Regions from separate parts of the Actinoplanes sp. ATCC 53533 genome, predicted to be linked through region 1. Evidence: riboswitches for the same ligand, from Rfam matches in the RefSeq annotation. Region 1 holds a riboswitch; each other region holds the start of a gene.

Region 1 (8,443 bases):
GATTCCGGCCGCCTCCAGGTCGCGGCATTCGTCGCGCAGGGCGAGCGCGACCTGGTTCGCGGTATCGGCCAGTGGCTGGTCGGTGCGGACGAATGACCAGGCCAGGATCGTGACCGGGCCGGTGAGCATGCCCTTGACCGGGCGGTTGGTCAGCGATTGGGCGTAGGTGGACCACTCGACGGTCATCGGGTGCTCGCGGGTGACGTCGCCGTGGATGATCGGCGGGCGTACGCATCGTGAGCCGTAGGACTGCACCCAGCCCTGCTCGGTCGCGGCGAAGCCGCCGAGCTGTTCGCCGAAGTACTGGACCATGTCGTTGCGTTCCGGTTCGCCGTGCACGAGCACGTCCAGGCCGAGGTCTTCCTGCAGCCTGATCACGTGCGCTACTTCGGCGCGCATCCGCTCGGTGTAGCCGGCGTCGTCCAGGGTTCCGGCGCGCCGGGCGGCGCGGGCCTTGCGTAGGTCGTCGGTCTGCGGGAACGATCCGATCGTCGTGGTCGGCAACGCCGGCAGGTGCAGCCGCGCCTGTTGTGCCCGCGCTCGTTCGGCGTAGTCGCCGCGCCGCAGCTGCGCCGGATGGAGCGCATCCAGCCGGGCCCGGACGGAGGTGTCACGCCAGTGCGCGGGTGGCGCGGGCAGCGGGGCGGGCAGCGCCGCGACGCCGTCGCGCAGGGCGCGGCCGAGCAGGACGACCTCGTCGACCTTCTGCCGGGCGAAGGCGAGCCGTTCCCGCAGCGCCGGCGCGAGGCTGGTCTCGGCCGCCAGGTCGACCGGCACGTGCAGCAGCGAGCAGGAGCTGGACACCGAGACGTTGTCGGCGAGACCGGTGAGGGTCGCACCGACGGCCACGGCGGCGCGCAGGTCGGTGCGCCAGACGTTGTGCCCGTCGACCAGCCCGGCGACGATCGTTCTGCCCCGCAACGGTCCGGCCGCGGCGAGCCGGGCCAGGTTGCCGGGTCCGGCGACCAGGTCGAGGCCGAGCGCCTCGACCGGGGTGTCGAGCAGGGCGGGCAGGGCGTCGCCGAGCTCACCGAAGTAGGTCGCGACGAAGATCCGCGGCCGCCGGTCAAGCCCGCCGAGGCGGTGGTAGACGGCTCTCAGGGCGTCGATCTCCGCCGGGGTACGGTCGGCGACGTACGCGGGCTCGTCGAGCTGCACCCACGGCACCCCGGCGTCGGCGAGCGCGCCGAGGATCCCGGCGTACGCGTCGGTAAGCTCGCCGAGCCGGTCGAACGGGTTGCCCGCGGCCTCGGCCGGCTTGGCCAGCAGCAGGAACGTGGCCGGGCCGACCAGGACCGGGCGGGTGGTGATGCCGAGCGCCGCCGCCTGCGCGAACTCCCGCAGCGCCTGCTCCGGCCGGGCCCGGAAGACGGTCTCGTCGGCGATCTCCGGCACGAGGTAGTGGTAGTTGGTGTCGAACCACTTCGTCAGCTCGAGCGCCGGCTGGGCCTGCGCCCCGCGGGCCATCGCGAAGTAGGTGTCCAATTCGGACAGGCCGAGCCGGGCGAACCGGTCCGGGATCGCACCGACCGCGACGGCCGTGTCCAGGACGTGGTCGTAGTAGGAGAACGTGTTGGACGGGATCGCGTCCAGGCGGGCGTCCCGCAGGGTGCGCCAGACGTCGGTGCGCAGTGCGGCGGCCGTCCGCTCCAGGGCGGCGGCGTCGATGCGGCCGCCCCAGTACGCCTCGACGGCGTGTTTGAGCTCCCGGTTGCTGCCGATGCGGGGATAGCCGAGCACGGTGCTCTGCCCGAATCCGGTGGTGGTCATGGGGCGTCCTTCCCTCGAAGTGCCCGACGGGTCACGCGAGGGTGCGGGAAGGCCACGACGACAACAGCACCGTGGTCTCGCCCGAGCCCTCCCGAGGGGCCGTCGGCGGCGCACGCAGTGCTGCGTACGCGGTGCGGGCAGGTCTTCGGACTCGCGGGCACGACCGGAAGGTCTCCGGTCACCTACTGGCCGTCGCTTCCCAGGCGCTCACACACCCAGTGCGTATGACGGCGGTCGTTCCTGCTCACCGCTGCGGGGCAGTCCCGGTCTCACACCGGGTTCCCTCTTACGACACCCCACCGCGAAGCGGGGTGAACCAGCACTGCCCGCCATCGTAGAACGGTCATGACATTTGTCATCGGTGGGGCGGTAATTGTGCATGGGAACCGGTGCGCGCCGGCACTACGGCGGCGGCCGCCGGGCCCGAAGACTCAAATGCATGAGTAGCGCACTTGCTATCGCCTTGACCTCGGTTTTAGCCCTGTCCACCGCCGCGCCCTCGCCCGTGCTGCCCGCGCCCGTCCGGGCCGCGGGTGAGCCGGCCACCCAGCTGGTCCTGCCCCGGCCCACCGGCCCCGAACGCATCGGTACGGTGTCGCTGCACCTGGTCGACCGGTCGCGGCCGGATCCGTGGGTGTCGAGCGAGCGGGCCCGCGAGATCATGGTCCAGCTCTGGTATCCGGCGAGCGACGTCCGCCGGCATCCGCGGGCGCCCTGGGTGTCGCCGGGGGTGGCCGAGCGGATCAATCCGCCCGGCTCGCCGGTCATCCTGCCGGTGACCCACGCGTACGCGGACGCCCCGGTCCGGCCGGGCCGCCACCCGGTCGTGCTGTACTCGCCGGGCTTCGGGCTGGAGCGCACCGCCAGCACCGCGCTCGTCGAGGAGCTGGCGAGCCGCGGCTACATCGTGGTCACGATCGACCACACCCACGACGCGCAGCTGGTCGAGTTTCCCGGCGGCCGGATCGCGACCCACGCCGTCCCGCCGCCGACCGGGCCCGACGACGACGGCGAACAGGTCATCGACACCGCACGCGAGGCCCGGGTCGCCGACACCCGTTTCACGCTCGACCGGCTGGCCGCGATCAACCGGGGCCACAACCCGGACGAGGAGCGGCGCCGGCTGCCACGCGGCCTGAAGGGTGCGCTGGACCTGGCCCGGGTCGGGATGTTCGGCCACTCGCTCGGCGGTGCGACCGCCGCCGAGACGATGCACGAGGACCCGCGGGTCAGGGCCGGCATCAACCTGGACGGCACCCTCTCCGGCGCGGTTGTCGCCGCCGGGCTGCGCCGGCCGTTCGCGCTGATGAGTTCGGACGGCCACGGTCGCGCCGACGACGAGACGTGGCTCGCGATCTGGCCGCGCCTGCGTGGCCCCCGCTACGACCTGCAGCTGGCCGGCTCGGGGCACATGTCGTTCACCGACTTTCAGGTGCTGCTGCCGCAGATCGGCATTCCGGCCGAGGACCTGGTGCCGGGGTACGGGACGATCGACGGCTCGCGTTCGATCACCGTGCAGCGCGCGTACGTCCTGGCGTTCTTCGATCGGTACCTGCGCAACGGCAACGGCCACCTGCTCGCCGGGCCGTCCCGGCGATACCCGGAGATGCGGTTTACGCCATGACCAGTCAGGCAGTCATCGAGGTACGCGGGCTGAGCCGCCGCTATGGCGGCGCGCAGGGGTTCGAGGCCGTACGGGGGGTGTCGTTCTCCGTCGAGCGGGGCGAGTTGTTCGCGCTGCTCGGGACGAACGGCGCCGGTAAGACCTCGACCCTGGAGATCGTCGAGGGGCTCGACCGGCCGAACGGCGGATCCGTCCGGGTCCTCGGCCACGACCCGTTCACCCGGCGGGCCACCGTGCGCCCGCGCATCGGCGTGATGCTGCAGGAGGGTGGCTTCCCGCCGGATCTCACCGTCGCCGAGACCGTACGCATGTGGGCCGGCACACTCACCGATCCCCGCCCGGTCGCCGAGGCGCTGGCCCTGGTCGATCTGGAGCACCGGGCGTCCGTACGGGTCAAGCAGCTCTCCGGCGGCGAACGCCGGCGGGTCGACCTGGCGCTCGCGATCCTGGGCCGGCCGGAGGTCCTCTTCCTCGACGAGCCCACCACCGGGCTGGACCCGGAGAGCCGGCGCAACACCCGGCAGCTGATCCGCGGCCTGCTGCTCGACGGCGTCACCGTGCTCCTGACCACGCACTATCTGGAGGAGGCGCAGGAGTTGGCCGACCGCCTCGCCATCATGCACCGCGGCGTGATCGTGGCGGCCGGCTCGCTGGCCGAGGTGGTCGCCGCGTATCCGGCCCGGGTCCGGTTCGTGCTGCCCGACGGGGTGCCGCCCGGACGGCTGCCGGCCTTTCCCGGCGCCAGCCGGCTGGAGGTTGGCGCCGCCGGAGCGGATGGGGCGGTCACCGTCCACACGCACGCGCTGCAGCCGACGTTGACCGTGCTGCTGGCGTGGGCCGCCGAGCGCGGCGTCGACCTGCACGGGCTGGACGCCAGGTCGGCATCGCTGGAGGAGGCGTTCCTGTCGATCGCCGCCGACGAATCCCCGATGGAGGTGTCAGCGTGAGCGGTGTAGCTGCGATGAGGAGGACCCGTTCCATCGGCCGGGCCGAGTTGCTGCTGTTCTGGCGCAACCGGACGGCGCTGTTCAACGCGCTGCTGGTGCCCGTGCTGATCATGGGCGCGGTCGCCGGGGCGACCATGGACAGCGACGCCGCCCGGGACGGCGAACTGCGCGGCAACGCGCTCCTGACGACCGGGATGCTCGGCTTCGTGCTGATCAGCGTCGTGTATTACAACCTGGTGACCACGTACGTGGCCCGGCGCGAGGAACTGGTGCTGAAACGGCTGCGGGTCGGCGAGGTCACCGACTTGGAGATCCTCGCCGGCACCGCCAGCCCGGCGATCGCCATCGCGGCCGCGCAGATCGTGCTGTTCGTCGTGGCGGGCGCGGCGCTCCTGGGCCTGCCGGTGCCCGTCAACGCGCCGGTGCTGATCCTCGGGGCGATGGGTGGGGTGGGTGTGTTCGTCATCCTCGCCGTGGCCTCCTCGGCGTTCACCCGCACCGTCGAGCTGGCTCAGATCACCACGTTGCCGGTGCTCGTCGTCTGCATGCTCGGCTCGGGGCTGGTGGTCCCCCTGGAACTGCTGCCCGGGCCGGCCGCCGACATCGTGCGGCTCCTGCCGTTGACGCCGGCCGTGGAACTGATGCGCCTAGGCTGGCTGGGCACAACCGGAGAGGGCGTCCCGAGGGACTTCGTCGGAGTGCTCGGCGCGGCCACCGCGCCGGCGATGACCCTCGCGTTGTGGGCGGCGCTCGGTGTGGCCGCCGTCCGGCGGTGGTTCCGGTGGGAGCCCCGGCGATAGCCGGGCGGGAAGAGGGTGACGCGGAGATGAAGGCGATGGCGTGGTGGCGCTCGCGCAGCCAGGCTGCCCGGTTCGACCTGTGCGTCCGCGCCACCTTCTACGTCAACCTCGTGGCGGTGCCGCTCCTGGTCTGGCTCGGCATCGCTGCCGAGGTGAGTATGACGGCCGCCTGGGTGCTGGCCGTGCTGATCACCGCGCACACCGTCCTCTGCCTGCTGCTCGTCCGGGCCGGCCTGGAGCACTATCTGGGGCGGCGACCGCTGCCGGCCCGCCTGCTCGCGGCGAGCGTCGCGGCGACTCTGGCGGGGACGGCGGCGGCCGTCCTGGCCTTTCCCAACGCCACCCCCGGCATGCCGGACGGCCCGGCCAACGGCATCCTGCTCGTCCTGGTCGTGTCGTTGATGATCGGGTTGTCGGCCACCGTGCGCCCGCGGGCGATGCTCGCGGCCGGCGCGGTGGCGTGTGCGGCGACGTATTCGCTGTCCGCCGCGCAGGGCGCGTCCTCCCCGGCGGCGTCGGCCGTCGGGCTGGCCGCCGCGATCACCTTGCTGACGTTCGCCTTCCGCGTCTCGGTCTGGATGCTGGGCGTGGTCTGGGAGCTCGACCGGTCTCGCCAGGTGCAGGCCAGCCTCGCCGTCGCCGAGGAACGGCTGCGCTTCGCCCGGGACCTGCACGATGTGGTCGGCCGTACGCTGTCGACGGTCGCCCTCAAGGCCGAGCTGGCCGCGCAGCTGGCCAAGCGCGGCCGGGACGAGGCCATCGACGAGATGCTGGAGGTGCGCCGGATCGCGCAGGACTCGCTGGTCGAGTTGCGGGCGGTGGTGGGCGGATATCGCACGGCCGACCTGGACGTCGAGCTGGCCGGCGCCCGGTCGCTGCTGGCCTCGGCGGGCATCGAGTGCCGGGTGATCGGCGACGGAAGCGGCCTGCCCGCCGAGATTCAGGGCACGCTCGGCTGGGTGGTCCGCGAGGGTACGACCAACGTGCTGCGCCACAGCGAGGCGCGCACCTGCACCATCACGCTGCGCGTGCCGTCCGGCGATGCCATCGCGCTCACGCTGGAGAACGACGGGGTGGCCGGCGGGCCGGCCGCCATCGGCGATCGGGTGCGCTTCGGCAGTGGACTCATCGGGCTGGCCGAACGGATCGCCGGGTTGGGCGGCGAGGTCGTCGCCGAGCGCCGGCGTCCCGACGGGTTCCGCCTCACGGCACGCCTGCCGCTCCCCCCGACCGCCGACGAGGAAGGCCCAGCGTGACCCCGGAGCCGGCCGCCGCGCCGATTCGCATCCTGCTCGCCGACGACGAACACCTCATCCGGGGCGCCATGGCGGCGCTGCTGACGATGGAGGCCGACCTGGTCGTGGTGGCGCAGGCGGCCACCGGCGCCGAGGCGCTGGCCATGGCCCGGGCGCTCCGGCCCGACGTCGCGGTCCTCGACCTGCAGATGCCCGACCTCGACGGCGTGACGGTGGCGAAGACGCTGCACGACGAGCTGCCCACCTGCCGGACGATGATCGTCACCAGCCACGGCCTGCCCGGGCACCTGAAGCGGGCGCTCACGAACGGCGTACGCGGCTTCCTGCCCAAGACGGTCTCGGTCGAGGTCCTGGCCACCGTGGTGCGCACCGTCCATGCCGGCGGCCGGTACATCGACCCCCAGCTCGCCGCGGAGGCGATCAGCGCCGGGGACAGCCCGCTGACCCCGCGCGAGGCCAAGGTGCTGGAACTGGCCGCGGAGGGCGCGCCGGTGGAGGAGATCGCGAGCCGGGTCGCCCTGACACCGGGCACCGTCCGCAACTACCTCTCGTCGGCGGTCGGCAAGGTGGGCGCCGCCAACCGGCACGAGGCGGCCCGCATCGCCCGCAGCCGCGGCTGGATCTAGCCGTTTCTCGGCTAAATATCCTGAATGAGGTGATTCGGGACACCGATCGGATGCACTCTGGCGATTGGGCCGAAACGGCGGACGCGGGCGGCGAATCATGGTCCATGACTCCCCAAGTCGTCGCGAGGGAAGGTAGTTCGGTCATGGCTGTGGTTCTCATCGCCGAGGACAACGCCGATGTCAGGCACGTGCTGACCAGGATGTTCACCCGAGCCGGGTTCACCGCGTGGGCCGCCAGCGACGGCTTGGCCGCGCTGCGGGCCGCCCGCGAGCGGCAGCCCGACGTGGTGGTGACCGACCTGGACATGCCCGGCATGAACGGGCTGGAACTGTGCCAGGCGATCCGCGCCGACCCCGACCTCACCGACGTGCCGGTCGGCATCCTCAGTGGCTCGCTGCAGCACGGCGATCCACGCGCCGCCGACGCGCACGCGTGCGGGGTGTGGCTCAAACCGTTCGCCGGCGCCGAGCTCGTCAGCGCCGTACAGGCATTGATCGACGCCGGTCCGCATGAGCACCGCGGTGACCGATCGCCGTGCCCGCTGGCCGCCGCGCCGGCCCCCCGCGCCGGGTAGCGAAGGAGACCGCTACCCCCTGGCACCTTCCCATCAACCGCCCTCGCGCCTGAGCGCGCCGAAGTTCCTGGTATCCAGTCGGACCAGGAGAGGCGTTGTGGATGGCAGCCCGAGTATTGCGGTATGGCTTGACGATGGTCGCGTTGCTGGGCTGCATGGTGTCCGGAGCCGCCGGGCCGGCCCCGGCCGCGGCGAAGGCCACGACCTCGTCGACCGTGGCGGCGAAGCTGGCCCGCAACCTTGCGACCGTGTCGACTGCCAAGCAGCTCAACTACTACCCGGCCCAGGCCGGGTGGTCGTACATGTGGTCGGACTGGAAGCCGGCGCAGATCAACGCCGATCTGGCGCGGGCCGCCGCGCTGGGCGCCACCAGCATCCGGGTGATCGTCTTCCCGGACACCTTCGGCTGGCCGACGCCGACCGCGACCTACGCCGGCCGGCTGGCGCAGTTCCTCACGATGGCCGGGGCGAACAGACTCACCGTCAAGCTCACGCTCTTCGACTGGTGGGGCCGCTACGACGAGGTTGAGAAGAGCACCCAGTGGGCTACGGCGCTGTTGCAGCCCTACCAGTCGGACGCCCGGCTGGTCTCCGTCGAGCTCAAGAACGAGATGAACCCGGACGACGCGGCGGAGATGCGCTGGGCCCGCGCCATGATTCCGGTGCTGCGCAAGGTCGTGCCGGGCACGCCGATCACCGTCACCACCCCCGGCTCGAAGAAGCTCGAGGGTTTCGCGAGGCTGAAGGCCGCCCTGGCCCCGACTCCGCCGGACTACTACGACTACCACTACTACAGCGACTCGGCCACCGCGTACTCCGAGTTGTCCCAGGCCAAGACCATCGCC
Region 2 (5,335 bases), on a different contig from region 1:
TCGCCGGTGTCCGGCTGGGACACCAGCAGCGCGTCGGTGTCGACGCCGAGGGCCTGGGCATAGTCGGGGTCGAGCGCGTGCTCCGCGTCGATGAAGGCCGCGATGCCGCCGCCGCGCTGGGCGTTGGCAACCGCGTGCAGGGCCACTGTCGTCTTACCACTGGACTCCGGTCCGAAGACCTCGACGACCCTGCCGCGCGGCAGACCGCCGACACCGAGCGCGATGTCGAGGGCGATGGAGCCGGTGGGGATGACGGCCATCTGCGAAACAGGCCGCTCCCCGAGGCGCATCACCGAACCCTTGCCGAACTGCTTGTCGATCTGCGCGAGAGCAAGGTCTAGCGCCTTGTCCCGATCAGGTCCTGCCACCATGTCCGCCACCCCTGTATTCGACTTCCCGGGCGTCTTCGCCGAAGAGCTTCTGTTCACCACGCGGGTCACGCTAGACCTAGGGTCTGACAAAAACCGGCGCCCGGCCGCGACCTGTGGATGACTACGCCGCTGAGGACAGTAGCCGAACATGTGTACGACGATCGAGCAACACGCCAGAACAAGCGTACGAAAAAAGCGGTCAGCGCAGGCGAACAGGCACCCGATCGGGGTACGAAGAGACCACGGCGCGCCATATAGTAACCGTCTCGACACCCTGAGCTATAGATTCGTTAATGGTGCGCCCGTCGAGTGCCGCGAAACTCTGATCCGCGGCGAGACTCCGCGCATAGGCAGAGCCGAAGGCCTGTTCGAGACGCCCCCAGAAGTCCGTCAACCGCACGGGAAAAGCCTACTCGCGGGGCCCGAGCCACCCCGCTTGGCGCCACGCTGAGATACACATCACTATGTGCTAGTGACAGTGCATGTCCTTGACCGGCCGAGCTGGGCGGCACTCACCGGCCCGCACGCGCGGTTCGCCCGGATCGTCGGTTACGCCGCACGCTACGACCCGGAAGTGGCACCGTTCTTCGCCCTTGAGAACGCCGCCGACCCTCGCTGCTGGGACGACCTGGCCACACTGGCAGGCCCCGGCACCGAGCTGTCGATCTCGGCGACCCCACCGGCCGGGGTGGACTGGGAGATCCACGGCACCCGCGGCACCCTGCAACTGGTCGGCGCCACCGTACCGGCCGTACCGGATCCGGAAGCAACCATGCTGACGGCGGAGGACGTCCCCGAAATGATCGATCTGGTCCGCCGGACCGAGCCCGGCCCGTTCGGGCCGCGAACCATCGAGCTTGGCACCTACCTGGGCATCCGGCGCGACGGCAGGCTGGTGGCGATGGCCGGCGAGCGGATCCGGCCGCCGGGCTGGAGCGAGATCAGCGCGGTCTGCACCGATCCCGCCTATCGCCGTCGCGGCCTGGCGGCGCGGCTCGTGCTCGCCGTCGCAGCCGAGATCTACGACCGTGGCGAGCGCCCTTTCCTGCACACCGTGGCGGCCAACGCTCCCGCGAACCGCCTGTTCACGTCGCTCGGCTTCGTGCGCCGCAAGGAGCAGCGAACCGTGTCGTTGCGCGTGCCGGTCAGCCCAGCACCGTCGCCGCGATCTTGAGGTCGTCGACCAGGCCACGGTAGGCGGCGTCCCGGTCGTCGGCCCGCAGCACCGCGGACGGGTGGATGGTGGCCAGCGCGCGTGACTCGACGCCCGGGAAGTCCTGCGGTCGCTGCGCCGAGGCCGGCCACGGCAACAGCTCGCCACGCGACCTCGTCACCCGGAACGACGGTCCGAACAGGGCTTTGGCGGCGGTGGCACCGAGCGCCACCACCAGATCCGGCTTGAGCAGCGAGAACTCGGCGACCAGCCAGGGGCGGCAGGCCGCGATGTGCGCAGGGCCCGGGGTCTGGTGAATACGGCGCTGGCCGCGCATCTCGAAGCGGAAGTGCTTCACGGTGTTGGTCAAGTAGATGATCGACGGGTCTATGCCGGCGTCGCCGACCGCATCGCGCAGGAGCCGTCCCGCGGGACCCACGAAGGGCAGGCCCCGCTGATCCTCGATGTCGCCGGGCTGCTCCCCCACCAGCACCAGCCGGGCGTGTTCGGCGCCCCGGCCGAATACCACCTGAGTGGCGTTCTCGTGGAGCTCGCAGCCTCGGCAGCCGGGCGCCGCCGCCTTGAGCTCGTCGAGGCTGTGCGCGTCGGCTGGAATGAACTCCTGGGCACCGGGCGGGGCTTGCGTCATAGCCATGCAGACGTTTTACCCCCTCGCCTCTGGTCCACGCGCGGGGGCTCACCCGCTCGAGCATGATCCGACACGCCGACACGACATGTTGGGTTGTACATCGCACACCACACCTAGATATGGTGTTGCCCGCAGCTGGTTCGGCCGTCCCTCCAGGACGGTGCGAGGCAAGAGGGAACCCGGTGAGAGACCGGGACTGCCCCCGCAGCGGTGAGCGGGAACGACCGCCGTCATCAAGCACTGGGCCCGGGCCCGGGAAGCGACGGCCACTAGGCGACCGGCAACGGTCAGGCCCGCGAGTCCGAAGACCTGCCAGCGCGCCGCACGCTTTCGCGTGCGGCGGTCCGAGGCCGCGTGGGACAGCCGACGCCACTTCAGGTGTACGCGCACAGCCGCGTTCGCCGGCGTCCTCCTGCGCGCCCGAAGACCGTTCCGCCAACGGGCTCGCGAGGAGAGAGAGTTCATGACGGTCACGCAGGACGAGACTGCGTACGATCCCGCCGTGCCGGAGCAACGCCGGCACGCGATGCAGGTGCGCAAGCGCAACGGCGCGACCGAGTCGGTCGACGTCAACAAGATCGTCAAGGCGGTCGAGCGCTGGGTCGCCGACCTTGACGAGGTCGACCCGCTGCGGGTCGCCACGAAGACCATCAGCGGTCTCTACGACGGTGCGACCACCGCGGAGCTGGACAAGCTGTCGATCCAGACGGCCGCGGAGCTGATCGGCGAGGAACCTCAGTATTCGCGGCTGGCGGCCCGGCTGCTGGCGGCCTTCGTCGACAAGGAGGTTCGCGGGCAGGGCATCGCGAGCTTCAGCCAGTCGATCGCCCGCGGCCACGCGGAGGGGCTGATCGGTGACGAGACCGCCGCCTTCGTGGCCAAGAACGCGCGCAAGCTCGACGACGCCGTGGATCCGTCCGGCGATCTGCGCTTCGAATACTTCGGGTTGCGGACGGTAGCGGACCGTTACCTGCTGCGTCATCCGCGATCCCGCCTGGTCGTGGAGACGCCGCAGTACTGGCTGTTGCGGGTCGCCTGCGGCCTGTCCACCAACGCAGGTGAGGCGATCGCGTTCTACCGGCTGATGTCGTCGCTGGCCTACCTGCCCAGCTCGCCGACGCTCTTCAACTCCGGCACGCGCCACACCCAGATGTCGTCGTGCTTCCTGGTGGATTCGCCGAAGGACGAGCTCGACTCGATCTACGAGCGATATCAGCAGGTGGCGCGGTTGTCGAAGTTCGCCGGCGGGATCGGCATCTCGTGGTCGCGGGTGCGGGGCCGCGGCGCGCTGATCCGCGGCACCAACGGGCAGTCCAACGGCATCGTGCCGTTCCTGCGCACGCTCGACGCCAGCGTGGCCGCCGTCAACCAGGGCGGCCGGCGCAAGGGCGCGGCCTGCGTCTACCTCGAGCCGTGGCACCCGGACATCGAGGAATTCCTGGAGCTGCGGGACAACACCGGTGAGGATGCCCGCCGTACGCACAACCTGAACCTGGCCAACTGGATCCCGGACGAGTTCATGCGCCGGGTCGAGGCCGACGAGGACTGGTCGCTCGTGGACCCGTCGGAGGCGCCGGAGCTGCCGGATCTCTATGGCGAGGAGTTCGACGCCGCATACCGGGTCGCGGAGAAGAAGGCGGTCAAGACCGTCAAGGCCCGCGATCTGTACGGGCGGATGATGCGCACGCTGGCGCAGACCGGCAACGGCTGGATGACGTTCAAGGACCCGTCGAACCGGCTGAGCAACCAGACCGGCGCGCCGGGCAACACGGTCCACCTGTCGAACCTCTGCACGGAGATCCTCGAGGTCACTTCGGACGACGAGACGGCCGTCTGCAACCTCGGCTCCATCAACCTCGCCGGGCATCTGCGGGGCGAGGAGGTGGACTGGGAGAAGCTGCGCGCGACCGTGCGGACCGCGGTCGCTTTCCTGGACCGGGTCATCGACATCAACTACTACCCGAGCGAGCAGGCCGCGGCGAGCAATCCGCGGTGGCGGCCGGTCGGGCTCGGGCTGATGGGCCTGCAGGACGCGTTCTTCGCGTTGCGGCTGCCCTTCGACTCGCCTGCCGCGCAGGAACTCAGCACGCTGGTCGCCGAGGAGATCTACCTGACCGCGCTGGAGAGCTCGGCCACCCTCGCTGAGCAGTCCGGCCCGCACCCCGCATACCCGGAGACGAGAGCGGCCAGGGGCGACCTGCAACCGGATCTCTGGGGTGTGACGCCGACGCAGACCGCCCGGTGGGCGGCGGTGCGGCAGCGGATCGCGGCCACCGGGCTGCGGAACTCGCTGCTGATCGCGATCGCGCCGACGGCGACCATCGCCTCCATCGCAGGTTGCTACGAGTGCATCGAGCCGCAGGTCAGCAACCTGTTCAAGCGCGAGACGCTGAGCGGTGAATTCCTGCAGATCAACACCTATCTGGTCCGGGAACTGAAGACTCGTGGCCTGTGGACGGCCGCCATCCGTGAGCAGATCAAGCGGGCCGATGGCTCGGTGCAGGGCATCGCGGCCCTGCCCGCCGGCGTCCGGGAGCTCTTCCGCACGGCGTGGGAGCTGCCGCAGAAGGCGCTCATCGACGTGGCCGCGACTCGGGCTCCCTACGTGGACCAGTCGCAGTCGCTGAACCTCTTCATGAGCGCCCCGACCATCGGCAAGGTCTCGTCGATGTATCTCTACGCGTGGAAGGCCGGCCTGAAAACCACGTACTACCTGCGCTCGCGGCCAGCGACGCGGATCCAGCTCGCAACTGTGCCGGTAAGTCCTGCCGTGGCTGTCTCGACCATCCAAGACCAAGCGGTCAGCGATGACGAGGCGCTGGCCTGCTCCCTGGAGAACCCCGAGTCTTGCGAGGCGTGTCAGTAGATGCTGCTGGATCCCGGAATGGACCTGACCCTGCGGCCGATGAAGTATCCGCACTTCTTCGACCGCTTCAAGGACGCGATCAAGAACACCTGGACCGTCGAGGAGGTCGACCTGCACTCCGACCTCGCCGACCTGGCCAAGCTGTCGCCCGCCGAGCAGCACCTGGTCAGCCGGCTGGTCGCCTTCTTCGCCACCGGCGACACCATCGTCGCGAACAACCTGGTGCTGAACCTCTATCAGCACGTCAATTCGCCCGAGGGGCGGCTCTATCTCTCGCGGCAGCTCTTCGAGGAGGC
Region 3 (8,443 bases), on a different contig from region 1:
CCGACGCGGTGGCCTCGCTGCGGCGCTCGGCGGCCGGCACCAGGCCGAGGTGGCGCGACGGGGCCGCGACGGCGTCCGCGCGGCGCATCGCGCCCAGCACCGGCGTGCCGACCTCCTCGCAGGCCTCGCGCAGGATCGACTCGTGCCGGTCGGAGCCGACCCTGTTCAGGATGACCCCGGCGAGGCGCACGCCGCCGAAGCTGCGGAAGCCGTGCACCAGCGCGGCCACCGAGCGGCCCTGCGCGGCGGCGTCCACGACCAGGATGACCGGCGCGTCGAGCAGGGCCGCGACGTGCGCGGTCGAGCCGGTGTCGCCCGCGCCGGTGCGCCCGTCGTAGAGGCCCATGACGCCCTCGACGATCGCCAGGTCCAGGCCCGCCGAGCCGTGCGCGAACAACGGCCCGATCAGTTCCTCGCCGACCATGACCGGGTCGAGGTTGCGCCCGGGGCGGCCGGCGGCCAGCGCGTGGTAGCCGGGGTCGATGTAGTCCGGGCCCACCTTGAACGGCGCCACGCCGAGGCCGCGCGCGGCGAACGCGGCGAGCAGGCCGGTGGCCACCGTGGTCTTGCCGTGCCCGGAGGCGGGCGCGGCGATGACCACCCGCGGGATGCTCACCATTCGATGCCCTGCTGTCCCTTGCGCCCGGCGTCCATCGGGTGCTTGACCTTGGTCATCTCGGTGACCAGGTCGGCCGCGGCGAGCAGGTCCGGGTGGGCGTCGCGGCCGGTGATCACCACGTGCTGGGTGCCGGGCCGGTCCGCGAGGGTGGCGACGACGTCGGCGACGTCGACCCAGCCCCACTTCATCGGGTATGTGAACTCGTCGAGCACGTAGAACTTGTGGGTCTCGGCCGCCAGGTCCCGCTTGATCTGGGCCCAGCCCTCAGCCGCCTCGGCGGCGTGGTCGCGCTCGGTGCCGGCCCGCTGGATCCAGGACCAGCCCTCGCCCATCTTGTGCCAGGCGACGCTCGCGCCGCCGGCCTGCCCGAGGGCCTTGAGCGCGGTCTCCTCGCCGACCCGCCACTTCTCCGACTTCACGAATTGAAAGACCCCGATCGGCCAGCCCGCGCTCCAGGCCCGCAGCGCCATCCCGAACGCGGCGGTGGACTTGCCCTTGCCGTGTCCGGTGTGGACGGCGAGCACCGCCTGACGGCGGCGTTGCCGGGTGGTGAGCCCATCCTGCGGCACGGTGGTGACCTGTCCCTGCGGCATCAGGCAGCCCTTCTCAACGGGGTGGCGGTGGGGTCGGCGGCGAGCGCCTCCAGCGGCATGACGTCGGCGCCGAGCGCGGCGGCCAGCCTGCGGGCCAGCCCGAGCCGGATCGGCCCGGCCTCGCAGTCGACGACGACCGCGGCCACCCCGGCCAGGGCCGGGGCGACCAGCACCGGGTCGGGGCCGCTGGTCGCGCGCCCGTCGGTGACGACGATCAGCAACGGCCGGCGGCGGGGATCGCGGCGCCGCTCGGTGGCGATGGTCGCGGCCGCGGCCCGCAGCCCGGCTGCCAATGGGGTACGCCCACCGGTGCGCAACCCGGCGAGCCGCAGCACCCCGACCTCGTGGCTGGAGGTGGGCGGCAGCACCTGCTCCGCCGTCGACCCCCGGAACGTGATCATGCCGATCCGGTCCCGCCGCTGGTAGGCGTCCCGCAGCAGCGAGAGCACGGCGGTCTTGACGACGGTCATCCGCTTGCGCGCGGCCATCGACCCGGAGGCGTCCACGACGAACAGCACCAGGTTGGCCTCCCGCCCGACGTGCACGGCCTCGCGCAGGTCCCGGGGCTGCACCACCCGCATCCGCTGCACCACCGCGGCACCACGCGTGGCGGCCCGGTCGCCCTGCCCGCCGGGCACGGCCAACCGGTCGCCCTGCCGGCGGGGCGCGGCCGGCCGGTCGGCTCGCGCCGGTGTCGCGGAGGGCACGCTCAGCGCGCCGCGGTGGATGGCGGCACGCAGGGTGGCCGGCAGGTGCGGCGCGCCGGCGAGCTTGCCGCGCGGGACCCGGGAGCCGACCACGCGACCGCGGCGGGCGAAGGCCGGTGAGCGGCGCCCGGCGTGCCCGCCCTCGCCGCGGGCGGCGATCCGCAGCGTCCGGGGCCGGTAGGCGGCGCCCGCCTGGGCCGGCGCGGCTCCGTTGACCTTGCCCGGCTGGTCGGCCGCACCCTCCGGCCGGTCGGCCGCGTTCTCCGGCCCACCGGCCGCGCTCGCCGGCCCCTCGGCAGCGTCCCGGGGCGCCTGCTCCGTCGCGCCGGGCGCCTCGGCGGAGGGCCCGTCACCCGGCGGAGGGCTGCGGTCCGGGCTTCCATCGCCCGGGCCGTCGGTGCCGGGCCCGCCGCCCGGGCCGCCGTCATCAGGGCCGTTGCCGTCCGGGCCGCCCTCGGGCGTCGGCGGGTCCTCGTCGGGGTCCTCCCGGGCGGCCTGGTCCAGGGCCTCTTCCAGGCGCTGCTCGTCGGTGCCCGGCGGGTCGAGCGGGTCCGTGCGCCGGCGGTGCGGCAGCGCGAGGCGGGCCGCGTCGCGGATGTCCTCCGCGGTGACCCGGTCGCGGCCGTGCCAGGCGGCCAGCGCCACGGCGCACCGGGCCACCACGATGTCGGCCCGCATGCCGTCGACGCCGTAGGCCAGGCACACCCGGGCGATCCGGTCCAGCTCGGCGTCCGGCAGGTCGACGCGGGGCACCGCCGCCCGCGCGACCACGATCCGCTCGGCCAGGGCGCTCTCGTCGCCGGCGAACCGGGCCGCGAACGCATCCGGGCCCGCCTCGTACGCCAGGCGGCGGCGGACCACCTCGGCGCGCAGCTTCGCGTCGCGGGGGGCGGCGACCGTGACGACCAGGCCGAACCGGTCGACGAGCTGCGGGCGCGGCTCGCCCTCCTCCGGATTCATCGTGCCGACCAGCAGGAACCGGGCCGCGTGCTTGACCGACACCCCGTCGCGCTCGACGTGCGCCCGGCCCATCGCCGCCGCGTCGAGCAGCAGATCCACCAGGTGGTCGGGCAGCAGGTTGACCTCGTCGACATAGAGGGCGCCGCGGTGCGCGGCGGCGAGCAGGCCCGGTTCGTACGCCTTCACGCCGTCGGCGAGCGCCCGCTGGATGTCCAGGGTGCCGACCACCCGGTCCTCGGTGGCGCCGACCGGCAGCTCGACCAGGGCGGCGGGGCGGTGCCCGCGCGGCGCGCCGGGCTCGTGCGGCCCGTCGGGGCAGCCCGCGTCGGGCGCGGCCGGATCGCAGGCGAAGCGGCAGCCCCGGACGACGTCGACCTCGGGCAGCAGCGCGGCCAGGGCACGGACGACGGTCGACTTGGCGGTGCCCTTCTCGCCGCGGACCAGGACCCCGCCGACGGCGGGTGACACGGCGGTCAGCAGCAGCGCGAGCCGCAGGTCGTCGAGGCCGACGACGGCAGAGAACGGGTACGGCGTCACGCCCGGTCCTTTCCGCGGGTCCGCGCCCGCGTGTGGAAGGTGCGAGCGACCGGAGTCTCCTGACTTCCGGGGCAGGCCCCGGTCACAGTGGCGGGACCGTCCCGGTCTCCCACCGGGTTCCTCCACTGCCGCTCGCGAGCCACTCTTTCTCACGGCGCGGCACGCCGTCAACGCGGGGGTACGTGGGCATCCTCACGGCCGGCGCGGGCCGTCCGGGCTCAGCCGGTGCGGCCGACGGCCTTCTCCGTGTCGGGCAGCGGCTCCGGGGCCAGCTTGTCCAGCTCGGTGAGGACGTCGGTGACCGCCAGCGCCGACCGCTCCACCAGCGGCCGCATCCGGCGGTACAGGGCCGCGTTGCGCGGGTCCGGGCGCTCGTGCTCGGTGATCGCCACCAGGGCCGCCGCCCGGTCCAGGTCGGGCAGCTCGCCCAGCGCGTGCCGGCCCAGCAGGCAGGCGCCGAGCGCGGTGCCCTCGGGCGACTCCGCGACGGCGACGGGCAGGTCCAGGGCCGCGGCGAGGATGCCCACCCACAGCTCCGAGGCGACCGCGCCGCCGGTGGCCCGGACCTCGGTCATCGCGATGCCCTCGTCGGCGAAGGTGTCGCGGACCAGCGCGAGCTGCTGGCACACTCCCTCGACGGCGGCCCGGACCAGGTGCGCCCGGCCGTGCTCGCGGCGCAGCCCGAGATAGGCCCCGCGCATCCCCCCGCGCCACCACGGCGCCCGCTCGCCCAGCAGGTACGGCAGGCAGAGCAGCCCTTCGCTGCCCGGCTCGACGCCGGCGGCCTCGGTCAGCAGCGCGGCATCGCGCACGTCGGCGTCCTCACCCGCCGCGGCCGTCCGGTCGAAGCTGCCCGCGAAGGTCTCGCCCGCCCAGCGCACCACGGACCCGGCGTTGTTGACCGCGCCGCCGACGACCCAGCGGTCCTCGGTGAGCGCGTAGCAGAACAGCCGCCCGGCCTTGTCCGCCGTCGGGCCGTTCACGACGGTGCGCAGGGCGCCGCTGGTGCCCAGGGAGACGGCCGCGACCCCGGCCGGCGTGGCGCCCACGCCCAGGTTGGCCAGCGGTCCGTCGGCGGCGCCGATGATCAGCGGAAGGTCCACGGGCAGCCCGGCGGCGACCGCCACCTCGCGCTTGAGGCGCAGCTGCCGGGCGGTCGGCACGACCTCGGCGAGCTGACCGGTACGGACGCCGGCGAGCTCCAGCGCCTCGGGGTCCCAGCGGCGCTCGTGGATGTCGTACATGCCGGTGCCGGAGGCGACCGAGAGGTCCAGCAGGAAGCCCTCGTCGGCCAGGCCGGCCAGGACGACCTCCTTGACGCCGCCCCAGCGTGGGGTGTCGCGCAGGGTGCCCGGGTCGGCGGCGCCCCACCAGGCGAGCTTGGTCAGCGGGGACATCGGGTGCACCGGCGTCCCGGTCCGGGCCTGCAGGTGCTTCGCCCGGCCGGACGCCACGATCCGCTCGCTCTGCCCGGACGCCCGGTTGTCCGCCCAGGTGATCAGCGGGCCCAGCGGGGCGCCGCCGGCATCCATCGGCACCAGGCCGTGCAGGAACGCGCTGAGGCTCACGGCCAGCACCCGGTCGCCCTGGTCGCGGGCCTGCCGGGCGACCGTGACCAGCGCCTCGATCGCCGCGTCGCGCAACCGGCCGGGGTCGAGCTCGGCGTGCCCCGGGCCGGGCACCGACAGCGGGTAGTGCACGCTCGTCACGGCGCGCACCTCGCCCCTCGGCCCGGCGGTGATGGCCTTGGTCGCGGTGGTTCCGGTGTCGATACCGATGACGACGTCCATGCGGCCTCCCTGATCGCAGACAGACATGCCCGTTCGAGGCGCGACCCAAGCCGGCGGTGCGGCCCGGACTGTCCTGCCGACCTTAGAGGGTGAACCGGACGGGCTGTCCCTTCGCGGGCGTGACCTCGACCTCCCGCGCGGCGGCCGGCAGCAGCGCCGCGTACCCGGCGATCGGTAGCCAGTCCCCCCGGGCCACCCGGTAGCGCAGCTTGCCGGCGCCGGCGACGACGACGCCCTGGCCGTCGGGCAGCCGCACCCGCACGGGCAGCGGCGCGGCGAGTGCGGGGAAGCCCAGCAGGACCGGATCCGGGGTGCCGAGGGACAGGAAGAGCCGGATACGGTCGTCGGTGCCGGTCAGGGTCTGCACGACGAACTGGCGGCGGTCCGCCGTGGCGCCGCGGATGTACCAGGTGCCGGCGGGCGGGACGAGCTGGTAGCCGTACTGGTCGTGGTAGCCGTCCCGGACCTCGAGGTCCCACGGGTCGTTCGCCGCGGGTGCCTCGTGCGCGCCGGCCAGCGACCAGACCTGGCGCTCCGGGCCGGGGTACGGTCCGCCCCGGCCGGCGTCGTCGATCAGCTGGGAGATGTTGGCCAGGCCGACCGACCGGTCGCCCCGGGAGTCGGGGACCTCCGCACGCAGCGCCACCCGGATCGCGGTCGGCCGCGCCTGGATGGCCTCGAAGGCCACGCCATCGTGCACCCGGAAGTCGAGCGGCGCGAAGCTGCGGTCGACCTTGCCGTCGGCCGCGTAGGAGAGGGCGGGCGAATACCGGACGTCACGCCCGTCGTCGAGGACCATCAGGACGTCGCGCTCGGGGCCGAGCAGGGCGGCCGCGGCGTTGGTGGCGCCGGTGAGCATCTCCTCCAGGGAGATGACCCGCAGCCCGGCCGTGGTCTCCTCGACGAAGCCGGTCAGCCCGTAGCTGATCTGGCCGACCGGCGACGCGACCCGCTGCGGAACCCGCTGGGCGACCACCGCGGCCCGGTTGACGTGCGGCGCCAGGCCGGCCCACACGACGTGCGGCTCACCGCGCACGCTGACGTCGCCGAGGTTGGCCCGCCAGGCGCGCCGTACCTGATCCAGAAAGCGCTGGTCGCGCCGCAGATCGCCGCGGGTCGGCCGGTCGAGCAGCGGCGAGGCGACCGGCGTCGCGCCGCCGCCGCCGGCGAGCAGCACCCCGGCGGTGGACCCGGCCGCGATCGTGGCGAGGCCCGCGGCGAGCGCGGTGCGGCGCCGCACGACCCGGCGCTGCCCGCCCGCGCGCACCCGGTCGAGCAGGTCCGGCGCGGTCCGCAGCTCGCCGGTCGCCTGCTCCAGTGCCGTACGGATGTCGGTGTCGGTCATGACCATCCCCGATCTGTGGTCGTGGTGACGGGGGCGAGGGCCGCCCGCAGCCGGGTCAGGCCGCGGGAAACGCTGCTCTTGACGTTGCCCTCGGAGCAGTCGAGCGCCCGGGCGACCTCGGCGACCGGCAGATCCTCCAGGTAGCGCAGCACCACCGCCGCCCGTTGCCGCGGCGGCAGCGACCGCAACGCCTCCAGCACGGCGTCGCGGACCACCACGTGGTCGCTGTGGTCGGGCGCGGCGACATCGTGGCTGCCCAGCGGCGCCTCCGGACGCCGGCCGCGGCGCCGCCAGCGGTTGGCGGCCCGGTTGACCAGCGCCCGGCGGGCGTACGCCTCCGGCATGCTGTGGATGCGGCGCCACTTCACGTACATCTGCTCGAGCACCTCCTGCACCAGGTCCTCGGCGCTGTGCCGGTCCCCGGTCAGCAGGTACGCGATCCGCAGCAGGCCCGTGCTGCGGCTCCGTACGAAGTCGTCGAACCCGTCGCGCATGTCCAGCCTCTCCCCGTCTTGTCACCCTGCCTGACACCGGCGGGTGGGGAAAGGTTGCCGCTCAGCCCGCGAGCTTCTCCGCGTACGCCGCGCGCAGCTCGTCCCAGCCGTAGGCGATCGCGTCGCGGCCCCGGATGACCCCGACCGGATCGCCGGCGAGCAACCTGTCCAGGACGGCGACGCAGAGGTGCCAGCCGGCGAGGAACATGGGCGCCTCGTCGCGCTTGGCGAAGGTGTGCCGCAGGGTGAGCTGGGTGCCGCCGTCGGCCGGGGCCAGCTCCCAGCGCAGCAGGTCGTCGCCCCAGGTGTATTCGAGCAGCGTGGGTGCCTCGGCGCGCAGCACCGTGGCCGGCAGGTCGGTCCGATCAGGACCGTCGACCATCGTCAGGGTCGTCTCGCCGATGACCGACAGGTCGCGGGCCGCGGCGAACGGTGCCCACTGGTCGAGCCGGGTGCGCTCGGTGAGGGCGGCCCACACCTTCTCCGGCGGGTGGGGCAGCGCGCGCACGAAGATCAGGCTCCACTGCTCGCCGTCGCCGGCGACGGTGGCCTCGGCGAGCGGGCCGGGGTCGAAACTCATGATTCCTCCAGGTGGCGTTCGAGGGCCTCCAGGTGCCGGGTCCACATCCGGCGGTACGGCGCCAGCCAGGCGTCGAGCGCGCGAAACGGCCCGGGCTCGAGGGAGTAGATGCGCTGCTGCGCGGCCGTCCGGCTGGTGACGTAGCCGGCCTCGCGCAGCACCTTCAGGTGTTTGGAGACGGCGGGCTGGCTCATCGCCAGCTTGTCGACCAGCTGGCCGACGCTGCTGTCGGCCAGCCGCAGCTCGTCGAGGATGCGGCGGCGGGTCGGCTCGGCGAGTACGGCGATGGCGTCCACGGGCACGATCCGACTATTCCACTGCGGTTATATAACCGTCAAGGCATGTAGCGCGGAAAAGCAGCGGCCGCCCTCCTGAACCAGGAGGACGGCCGCGACGGCGTGCGAGAAAGCGGTCAGCGCTCGCTGATCGGGACGAACTGACGCTCGGCCTCGCCCGTGTAGAGCTGGCGCGGGCGACCGATCTTGGTGGTCGGGTCGGCCGCCATCTCGCCCCACTGCGCGATCCAGCCGGGCAGCCGGCCGAGTGCGAACAGCACCGTGAACATCTTCGTGGGGAAGCCCATGGCCTTGTAGATCAGGCCGGTGTAGAAGTCGACGTTCGGATACAGCTTGCGGGAGACGAAGTAGTCGTCCGCGAGGGCGATCTCCTCCAGCTGCAGCGCGATCTCCAGCAGCGGGTCCGGCTTGTCCATCGTGGAGAGAACGTCCTGGACGGCCTTCTTCACGATGGCGGCGCGCGGGTCGTAGTTCTTGTAGACCCGGTGCCCGAAGCCCATCAGCTTCACGCCCTTCTCCTTG
Region 4 (8,443 bases), on a different contig from region 1:
TGGAGTTGTGCGGCGGCGACCCGCGTGACCCGGCGAGCCGGCGCGCGCTGGGCGTGACCCCGCAGGAGACCGGGCTGCCGGGCGCGTTGCGGGTGGGCGAGGTCGTCGACTTCGTCCGCGCGCACTTTCCCGACCCGCTGGCCCGGGACGTGCTGCTCGCCCGGTTCGGCCTGGCCGACCTGGTCAAGCGGCAGACCGGCGGTCTGTCCGGCGGCCAGAAGCGGCGGGTCGCGGTGGCCCTGGCGTTCGTCGGCCGGCCGCGCATCGTCTTCCTCGACGAGCCGACCACCGGGCTGGACGTGGAGGCCCGGCACGCGCTGTGGAACGGCATCCGCGAGTTCCACGCCGACGGCGGCACGGTGGTGCTGACCAGTCACTACCTGGAGGAGATCGAGGCGCTCGCCCGGCGGGTGGTGGTGATCGGGGGCGGCCGGGTGCTGGCCGACGACACCGTGGCGGCCGTGCGCGGGCTGGTCAGCATCCGCCGGGTCAGCCTGACTCTGCCCACTCCCGTGCCCGACCTTCCCGGTGTGGTCGGCACCGAGCGCGACGGTGACCGCACCCACCTGCTCACCGGCGACGCGGACCGGCTGGTCCGCGACCTGGTCGCCCGCGACGTGCCCTTCACCGAGCTGGAAGTCCGGCCGACCTCGCTGGAAGAAGCCTTCCTCACCCTCACCGCGGCCTGAACCCGCGGCCCGAACGGGAGATCCGCATGACATCCCTCGCCCTGACCCACGCCCGTTTCCAGCTCATCGAGACGTTCCGGATCCCGATGGCGCTCATCGGCAGCGCGTTCTTCCCGGCCGCCTCGATGATCTTCTTCGTGGTGCCGTTCGTCGGCGACGACCCCGTCTACGCCACCTACGCGACCGCCTCGATGGTCACCTTCGTGGTGATGACCAGCAATCTCTTCCAGTACGGCATCGGCGTCGCGGAGGACCGCGCGCAGCCCTGGGACCCGTACGCCCGGACCCTGCCCGTCGGCGCCGCGCCGCGCTTCGCCGGGCGCATCCTGGCCGGCCTGGTCATGATGGGCGCCTCGCTGATACCGGTCGTGGTGATCGCGGCCGTCGCGACCGAGGCGACGATCACGCCGGTCCGCTTCCTGGCGGCGGTCGTCGTGGTGGCGCTGATCGCGGTCCCGTTCACGCTGATGGGGCTGGCGATCGGCTACTCGCTGCCGGCGAAGGCCGCGATCGTGCTGGCGCAGGTGCTGTTCTTCCCGCTGGCCTTCGGCGGGGGCCTGATGACCTCGCCGGGCAGCGCGCCGGGCTTCGTCGAGACCATCGCGCCCTACCTGCCCACCGGCGCGGCGGTGCGGCTGATGTGGGCCGCGGTCGGCGGCTTCCCACTGGAGCCGGCATCGATCGCCGCCTTGGTGGGGTGGACATTCGCGCTAGCTGGGGTGGCCGTATGGGCCTATCGACGCGACGAAGGTCGGCGATTCAGTTGAACTTCCGACTGAGCAGCCCCGTACCTCGCATCGCGGTGTAACGATCCATCTGTCGTCCGCCGTAACCCCGAGGAGCTGGCATGAACCCACCGACCCCCGGTGTGCCGAACTGGGTGGACCTGGGTACCGCCGACCTCGGGGACGCGATCCGCTTCTATACGTCACTGTTCGGCTGGGAGGCCGAGGTCTCGGGCGAGGAGTACGGCGGCTACACCACGTTCCGGCTCGACGGCCGGGCCACCGCCGGCGCGGGCCCGCTGTACGGCGAGGGCCAGCCGACCGCCTGGAGCACGTACGTCGCCACCGACGACGCGGACGAGATCGCGGCCCGGGTCGAGGCGGCCGGGGGCAAGGTGCTGGTGGCGCCCTTCGACGTGATGTACCAGGGCCGGATGGCCGCCTTCCTCGACCAGGCCGGCGCGCCGTTCAGCGTGTGGCAGGCGGGCACGATGCGCGGTGCCGACATCTTCGACGTGCCGGGCGCGCTGACCTGGAACGAGCTGACCACCCGCGACGTGGAGGGCTCGGCAGCGTTCTACGGCTCGGTCTTCGGCTGGGTGGCCCGGGAAAGCTCGATGAACGGCATGGACTACATCGTCTGGGAGCACGAGGGCCGCACCATCGCCGGCATGCGGGCCATGGACGGCGCCGAGTGGCCGGACGACCTGCCGCCACGGTGGATGCTCTACTTCGCCGTGGCGGACTGCGACGACTCGACGGCCTACGCGCAGTCGCTGGGCGGCCGGATCGTGCAGCCGCCGACGACCCTGCCGATCGGCCGGTTCGCCGTCCTGGACGACCCGCAGGGCGGCACGTTCTCCATCTTGCAGGCTAGTTCCTGACGGGCACCACCAGGGGGCCCTGGCCGCCGTCGATCACCTTGACGCGCACCCGGTAGTGCCGGGCCAGCAGTTCCTCGGTGAGCACCTCCCACGCGGTGCCGGCCGCCACCACCCGGCCACCGGCCAGCAGCAGCATCCGGTCCGCGTACTCGCCGGCGATCGTCAGGTCGTGCATCGTGGCCAGCACGGTGAGGCCGCGCTCGCCGCGCAGCCGGTCGACCAGTTCGAGCACCTCCTGCTGGTGACCGATGTCGAGGGCGCTGGTCGGCTCGTCCAGCAGCAGGATGCGGGCGCCCTGGGCGAGCGCGCGGGCCAGGAAGACCCGCTGCCGTTCCCCGCCGGAGAGCGTGTCGAGCCGCCTGGCCCGCAGGTGAACCAGGCCCAGGGCGGTCAGCACCTCGTCGACCACGGCCAGATCGGACCTGGACTCCCGGCCGAGTGCCGGAATGTAGGGCGTGCGGCCGAGCAGCACGTAGTCGAGGACCAGCATCCCCGGCGGCACCACGGGCGACTGCGCGACGGTCGCCACCGTGCGGGCGCGTTCGCGGCGGGGCAGCCGGCCGAGCGGGGTGCCACCCAGGCTGACCGCGCCCGCGAACGGCACCAGCCCGCCGACGGCCCGCAGGACCGTGGACTTGCCCGCGCCGTTCGGGCCGATGATCGTGACCCACTCGCCCGCGGCGACGTCCAGATCGACCCCGTCGACGATCACCGAACCGCCCAGCACCACCCGCAGCCCGCGCACGCCGATCATGCGGCGACCCCGCTCCGGCGCAGCACGAGGGCGAAGAAGGGCGCGCCCAGGAAGGCGGTCACCACGCCGATCGGGATCTCGGTCGGGCTCGCCACCGTGCGCGCCAGCAGATCGGTCAGCGCCAGGAACGCGCCGCCGTACAGCACCGACAGCGGCAGGATGGACCGGTAGCTCGGACCGGCCAGCAACCGCAGGGTGTGCGGCACGATGATGCCGACAAAACCTATCAGCCCGGACACCGACACCGCGGCGGCCGTGCCCAGCGAGGCGGCCGCGATCAGCAGGTAGCGGCTGCGCTGCGGGTGCAGGCCGAGGCTGGCCGCCTCCTCGTCGCCGACGGTCAGCACGTCCAGCTCGCGGCGCTGGGAGAGCACGATCGCGCCGGTCACCACCGCGTACGGCAGCACCAGCAGCACGTCGTGCCAGCCCGCGGTGGCGAGCCGGCCGAGCAGCCAGGAGTACACCTCCCGCAGCGCCTCGATGTGCCGCTGCAGCAGGAAGGTCTGGGCGGCGGCCAGGAAGGCGGACACGGCCACCCCGGACAGGATCAGCGTGGCGGGAGTCCGGGCCCGGCCGCCGGCGCCGCCCAGCAGCCAGGTCAGCGCGACGGCGCCGACGGCACCCACGAAGGCCGCCAGCGGCACACCGATCGGCAGCTCGGTGGTGGTGTCGCCGCCCGCCGACCGGAACGCGATGACGGCCGTCACCCCGAGGCCCGCACCGGCCGCGACCCCGAGCAGGTGCGGATCGGCGAGCGGGTTGCGGAAGACGCCCTGGTAGGCGGCGCCGGCGAGGGCGAGCAGCGCGCCGACGAGCAACCCGAGCACGACCCTGGGCAGGCGCAACTCCGTGACGATGGCAACCTCGCGGGCGCTCAGGCCGCTGTCGATCCGTACCCCCGGAAGCAGATCGAGCAGCTCGGCCGCGACACCGGCGGGCGGCAGCGGGACCGGCCCGAAGGCGATGCCCGCGACCAGCGCGACGACCACGGCGAGCAGGCCACCGGCCAGCCAGCCGGCCCGCAGACCGGCCGGCCGCGGCCGGTCTGTCACGCCGGGACCCTGGCCACCGCATCGGCGACGGACTGCACCAGGTCGACCACCCGCGGCCCCCACCGCGAGGCGATATCGTCGTCCAGGGCCACGATCTGGTCCTTCTCCACCGCGGTGATCGCCGCCCAGCCCTTCCGCGCCTTGACCGTCGCCGGCGACTGCCCGCAGCACTTGCTGTCCGCTAGGAAGATCAGGTCGGGGTTCGCCGCGACCAGCGCCTCCGGCGAGAGCTGCGGATAACCGTCCTTGGCGCCGTCCGGATCGGCGGCGTCGGCGACGTTGGTGAGCCCGAACAGCGCGAAAATGGACCCGATGAAGGTCTTGGACGTCGCGGAATACAGGGTCTGGTCGATCTCGTAGTAGTAGCTCAGCGACCCGGCGCGGGCCGGCACCCCCTGCACGATCTTGTCGATCTGCGCCCGCATCCGCCCCACCAGCGCCGCCGACTCGCCCCGATGGCCCGTCAACGCGCCAAGCTGCTCGATCTGCCGGTAGGAATCGTCGATCACCTTGGCGGCGGGAGCGAACAGCACAGGGATCTTGAGCCTGCCGAGCTGGTCGACGATCTTGTCGAGGTCATCCGAGACAACCACCAGGTCGGGGTTCCGCCCGGCGATGGCCTCCGCGTTCGGCTTGAAGCCGGACAGGTCGGTGCGCGGGGCGTCCACCGGATAGGTCGACTGGTCGTCAACGGCCACCACCTGCGGACCGGCGCCGATGGCGAACAGCATCTCGGTCGCGGTGGGCGCGAGCGACACGATCCGTTCGGGCCGCTCGGCCAAGGTCAACGAACCCACCGTGACCGGGAAAGAGTCACCGCCCGGCCCGGCGGACGGCCCCGGGCCGTCGTCGGATCCACCGCCGCCACACCCGCCGAGCAGCAAAGCACCGGCCGCGATCGCGGCCGTCAAAACACGTCTCATCCTGTCCTCCTGTCGGCCGAGGCTGCGGTGCATCGCCGACCGGAACAGGGACCCGGCCCGCGAGGCGCCCCTCCCCGAGAGCGCTGAATCGCGACCGGCGCGCAGGCGACCTGGCTTGACCCTCCAAAAGGGCTCACAGTTGCGGGACAGCGCCGGAATCCCACCGGCTTCGCTGCGACGCGGTCCCCCTGAAACTAACCCAGACCGCCGGTTCTCGCGCAAAACCGAGGTCAAGTTCAAGATCAAATTCATGTCGTGCCTGGTTGCATGGTGCTGACCGTCGCTCCCGCCGACACCGGGAGAGGGCGGCCAATCGCCTGGCGGCTCATGAACCGGCCGCCCTCCCCCTGCCAGGTCCGTGCGTGGAACCCCGCCCTCCCGCTCACCGTCGGCAAGACCCGCCAGCCGCCTGGTTCGGACTATCCGGGCTGGCCTGGTTTTGGTGCGGCGCGGACGTGTGCGCGTTCGCCTTGTTTGCCGATCAGGCTGAGGAATTCGACGGGGCCGGAGCTGGTGGCCCCGAACCAGTGCGGGGTGCGGGTGTCGAACTCCGCGGCCTCCCCGGGCTTGAGGATCAGATTGTGCTCGCCGAGGACCAGGCGCAGCGTGCCGTTGAGGACGTAGGCCCAGTCGTAGCCCTCGTGGGTGCGCAGGTCGGGCTCGCGATCGTCGGCCCCGGCCGGCAGCACGAACTTGTAGGCCTGGATGCCTCCCGGCCTGCGGGTCAGGGGCAGGATCGTCGATCCGTCGCTGCGGGTGATGGGGCGCAGGTTGATGCGGGGGTCGCCGGTCGGTGGCGCGCCGACGAGCTCGTCGAGGGTGACGCCGTAGACCCGGGCGAGCGGCAGGAGCTGCTCGAGCGTGGGACGGCGCAGGCCCGCTTCGAGCCTGGACAGCGTGCTGGCGGAGATGCCGGTTTCCTCCGCGAGGTCGGTGAGCGTGATAGCGCGGCGGAGCCGAAGGTGCTTCAGCCGCGGCCCGACAGCGTCAAGCGTGCGATCCACTTCCTCATCCATGCCCCCAGTTTGCCATTTGGCAAGAAGCTTTGCGCATCGCACCGCTGCCGATCACAGTCGTCGGTACCCACGAAGACGGTGAAGGAGCAGGTCAGATGGCCGAGCAGCACGAATTCGACCAGGGCTACTGGGAGCGGCGCTGGCACCAGGCGCACCATGACGGACCCGGAGCCATGGACGGGAGTCCCCCGAATCCGCATCTCGTCCGCGAGACCGGCAGCCTGGTCCCGGGCACGGCGCTGGATGCCGGGTGCGGTGCCGGGGCCGAGGCGATCTGGCTCGCCTCGCACGGCTGGCAGGTCACCGCGGCCGACATCGCGGCCGAGGCCCTCGCCCGCGCCGCCGGGCGCGCGACGGACATTGAGGTGTCCGGGCACGTGCGGTGGGTTGGAGCGGACCTGACCGTCTGGGACCCGGGCATGCGGTTCGACCTGGTCACGACGCACTACGCGCACCCCGCGATGCCGCAGCTGGCCTTCTACGACCGCATTTCCGCATGGGTGGCGCCCGGCGGCACCCTGCTGATCGTCGGGCATCTGCACGCCTCGGGAGCGACCGGGCACGGGCACCACCCGCCCGCCGAGGCATCGGTCACCCTCACGGACATCACCGCCGGCCTGGACAGCACCAAGTGGACGGTCGTCACCGCCGCGGAGCACATCCGCACGGTCACCGGCCCCGGCGGCCAGGCGAAGCCACTGCACGACGTCGTCGTGCGCGCCACCCGACGCCCCTGATCACCCCCCGCGCACAAACGAAAGGTCCGTGCATGATCTCCCCTGATGTGGCTCCCCCGGTGGACGCCGCCGACCCAACGATTCATGACCCCCGCCGGCGTCGCGCGATCCTGGTCGCGGTGTGCATCGCCCTCATGGCGGTCATCGCCTCGGTTTCCGGGCTGAACGTCGCCCAGCAGGAGATCGCCCTCGCGTTCGGCGCCTCGCAGAGCACCGTCCTGTGGATCATCAACACCTACACCATCAGCCTGGCCGCGCTGCTCCTGCCGCTCGGCGCCCTCGGCGACCGGTGGGGCCGGCGGCCGGTGCTGCTCGCGGGGTTGATCGTCTTCGGGGCGGCGAGCGCCGCGGCGGGCGTCGCCACGTCGTCCGAGGTCATGATCGCGGCGCGGCTCCTCAGCGGCGTGGGCGCCGCGATGATCATGCCGGTCACCCTGGCCGTCGTCACCTCGACGTTTCCGGACGAGGAACGCTCCAAGGCGATCGGCGTCTGGACCGGCGTCGCCGGCGGGGGCGGCATCCTCGGGATGTACCTGTCGGCGGTCCTGGTCGACCTGGCCAGCTGGCGATGGCTCTTCGTCCTGCCGGTCGCGCTCGTCGCGGTGGCCATCGGCATGACGCTGCGATCCATCCCGAACTCACGCGAGGAGTCGGCACACGGATTCGACACCGTCGGCTCGCTGGCGTCCGTGGTCGCCGCGGTCGGGCTCATCTTCGTTCTTCACGAGGGTCCGGAACGGGGTTGGACCGCGCCCGTGACGCTCCTGAGCCTCCTGGTCGGCGTCATCGGCGCCGTCGGCTTCGTGGCCTGGGAACTGCGGCAGCAGGCGCCCCTCCTCGATGTCCGCCTCTTCCGCAAGCGAGGCCTGGCCAGCGGCTCCGTGTCGCTGTTGGCGGTCTTCGGCGTGCAGGCGGGGATCTTCGTCGTCCTCTTCCCGTACTTTCAGGCGGTGCTCGGCTGGTCCGGCCTTCGCTCCACCCTGGCGCTCATGCCGATGGCGCTGCTGATGATGCTCGCCTCCGGGCTCGCCCCACGAGCAGCCGCGCGGGTCGGAGCCCGCTCGACCATGGCGTCCGGGATCTTCCTGGGCGGCGCGGGACTGGCCCTCATGGCCACCTTCGTCTCCGTCGACGGCGGCTACCTCTCGGTGCTGCCCGGCATGCTCGCCATGGGACTCGGCATGGGCCTGACGATGACACCGTCCACCGAGGCCATCACGACCGCCCTGCCTCGTGCGCGACAGGGCGTCGCGTCCGCGCTCAACGACGTCACCAGGGAGTTCGGCACCGCGCTCGGCGTTGCCCTGCTCGGAGCGGTCCTGTCCGCCGGCTACCGCGACGCCGTCGACACCCGGCTCGACGGACTTCCCGGCGCCGACGCCGAGGCCGCCCGGGAAGGCATCGCCACCGCCATCGCCACCGCCGACGGCACGAGCGCCCAGGCGCAGGCGCTGGTCCGGGCCGCCCAGGAGTCCTTCGTCGACGGCTGGCAGCAGGCCATGTGGGCAGGAGTCGGCGTCATGACGATCCTGCTCGGGTACGTGCTCGCGCGAGGTCCCCAGCGCGCGGGCCGGGCGGCCTCAGCCCAGCGGCCAGATCCTGGCCAGGCGGCGGCCGTCCACCGCCGCTAGGAGGATGGTGCCCGGCACAGCTCTAGAGCTGT

The links. A riboswitch is a leader RNA that binds a small molecule or an ion and turns the genes downstream of it on or off. The one in region 1 is predicted to bind cobalamin.
Region 2: linked by a shared signal. The riboswitch ahead of DMB66_RS54755 (ribonucleoside-diphosphate reductase subunit alpha) and the one ahead of metE (5-methyltetrahydropteroyltriglutamate--homocysteine S-methyltransferase) in region 1 are both predicted to bind cobalamin.
Region 3: linked by a shared signal. The riboswitch ahead of DMB66_RS57810 (VWA domain-containing protein) and the one ahead of metE (5-methyltetrahydropteroyltriglutamate--homocysteine S-methyltransferase) in region 1 are both predicted to bind cobalamin.
Region 4: linked by a shared signal. The riboswitch ahead of DMB66_RS18460 (ABC transporter substrate-binding protein) and the one ahead of metE (5-methyltetrahydropteroyltriglutamate--homocysteine S-methyltransferase) in region 1 are both predicted to bind cobalamin.

What each region holds. Positions count from the first base shown of each region.
Region 1 covers NZ_QHHV01000149.1:15,641-24,083, reverse strand. The annotation lists gene metE (5-methyltetrahydropteroyltriglutamate--homocysteine S-methyltransferase) at 1-1,770, opposite strand, end outside; cobalamin riboswitch at 1,889-2,106, opposite strand; gene DMB66_RS40315 (hydrolase) at 2,210-3,394, shown strand; gene DMB66_RS40310 (ABC transporter ATP-binding protein) at 3,391-4,341, shown strand; gene DMB66_RS40305 (ABC transporter permease) at 4,338-5,141, shown strand; gene DMB66_RS40300 (sensor histidine kinase) at 5,168-6,397, shown strand; gene DMB66_RS40295 (DNA-binding response regulator) at 6,394-7,023, shown strand; gene DMB66_RS40290 (response regulator) at 7,167-7,598, shown strand; gene DMB66_RS40285 (cellulase family glycosylhydrolase) at 7,733-8,443, shown strand, end outside.
Region 2 covers NZ_QHHV01000304.1:466-5,800, forward strand. The annotation lists partial or broken gene recA (recombinase RecA) at 1-371, opposite strand, end outside; gene DMB66_RS54740 (DUF3046 domain-containing protein) at 571-771, opposite strand; gene DMB66_RS54745 (GNAT family N-acetyltransferase) at 844-1,545, shown strand; gene DMB66_RS54750 (UdgX family uracil-DNA binding protein) at 1,517-2,179, opposite strand; cobalamin riboswitch at 2,293-2,505, shown strand; gene DMB66_RS54755 (ribonucleoside-diphosphate reductase subunit alpha) at 2,637-5,039, shown strand; partial or broken gene DMB66_RS54760 (ribonucleotide-diphosphate reductase subunit beta) at 5,040-5,335, shown strand, end outside.
Region 3 covers NZ_QHHV01000383.1:663-9,105, reverse strand. The annotation lists gene DMB66_RS57820 (cobyrinate a,c-diamide synthase) at 1-619, opposite strand, end outside; gene cobO (cob(I)yrinic acid a,c-diamide adenosyltransferase) at 613-1,212, opposite strand; gene DMB66_RS57810 (VWA domain-containing protein) at 1,212-3,416, opposite strand; cobalamin riboswitch at 3,447-3,574, opposite strand; gene DMB66_RS57805 (gluconokinase) at 3,635-5,206, opposite strand; gene DMB66_RS57800 (hypothetical protein) at 5,289-6,551, opposite strand; gene DMB66_RS57795 (SigE family RNA polymerase sigma factor) at 6,548-7,045, opposite strand; gene DMB66_RS57790 (SRPBCC family protein) at 7,107-7,625, opposite strand; gene DMB66_RS57785 (helix-turn-helix transcriptional regulator) at 7,622-7,927, opposite strand; partial or broken gene DMB66_RS57780 (citrate synthase) at 8,038-8,443, opposite strand, start outside.
Region 4 covers NZ_QHHV01000054.1:728-9,170, reverse strand. The annotation lists gene DMB66_RS18485 (ABC transporter ATP-binding protein) at 1-689, shown strand, start outside; gene DMB66_RS18480 (ABC transporter permease) at 716-1,456, shown strand; gene DMB66_RS18475 (VOC family protein) at 1,537-2,298, shown strand; gene DMB66_RS18470 (ABC transporter ATP-binding protein) at 2,288-3,052, opposite strand; gene DMB66_RS18465 (iron ABC transporter permease) at 3,049-4,104, opposite strand; gene DMB66_RS18460 (ABC transporter substrate-binding protein) at 4,101-5,027, opposite strand; cobalamin riboswitch at 5,117-5,251, opposite strand; gene DMB66_RS18455 (helix-turn-helix domain-containing protein) at 5,447-6,043, opposite strand; gene DMB66_RS18450 (bifunctional 2-polyprenyl-6-hydroxyphenol methylase/3-demethylubiquinol 3-O-methyltransferase UbiG) at 6,139-6,780, shown strand; gene DMB66_RS18445 (MFS transporter) at 6,813-8,411, shown strand.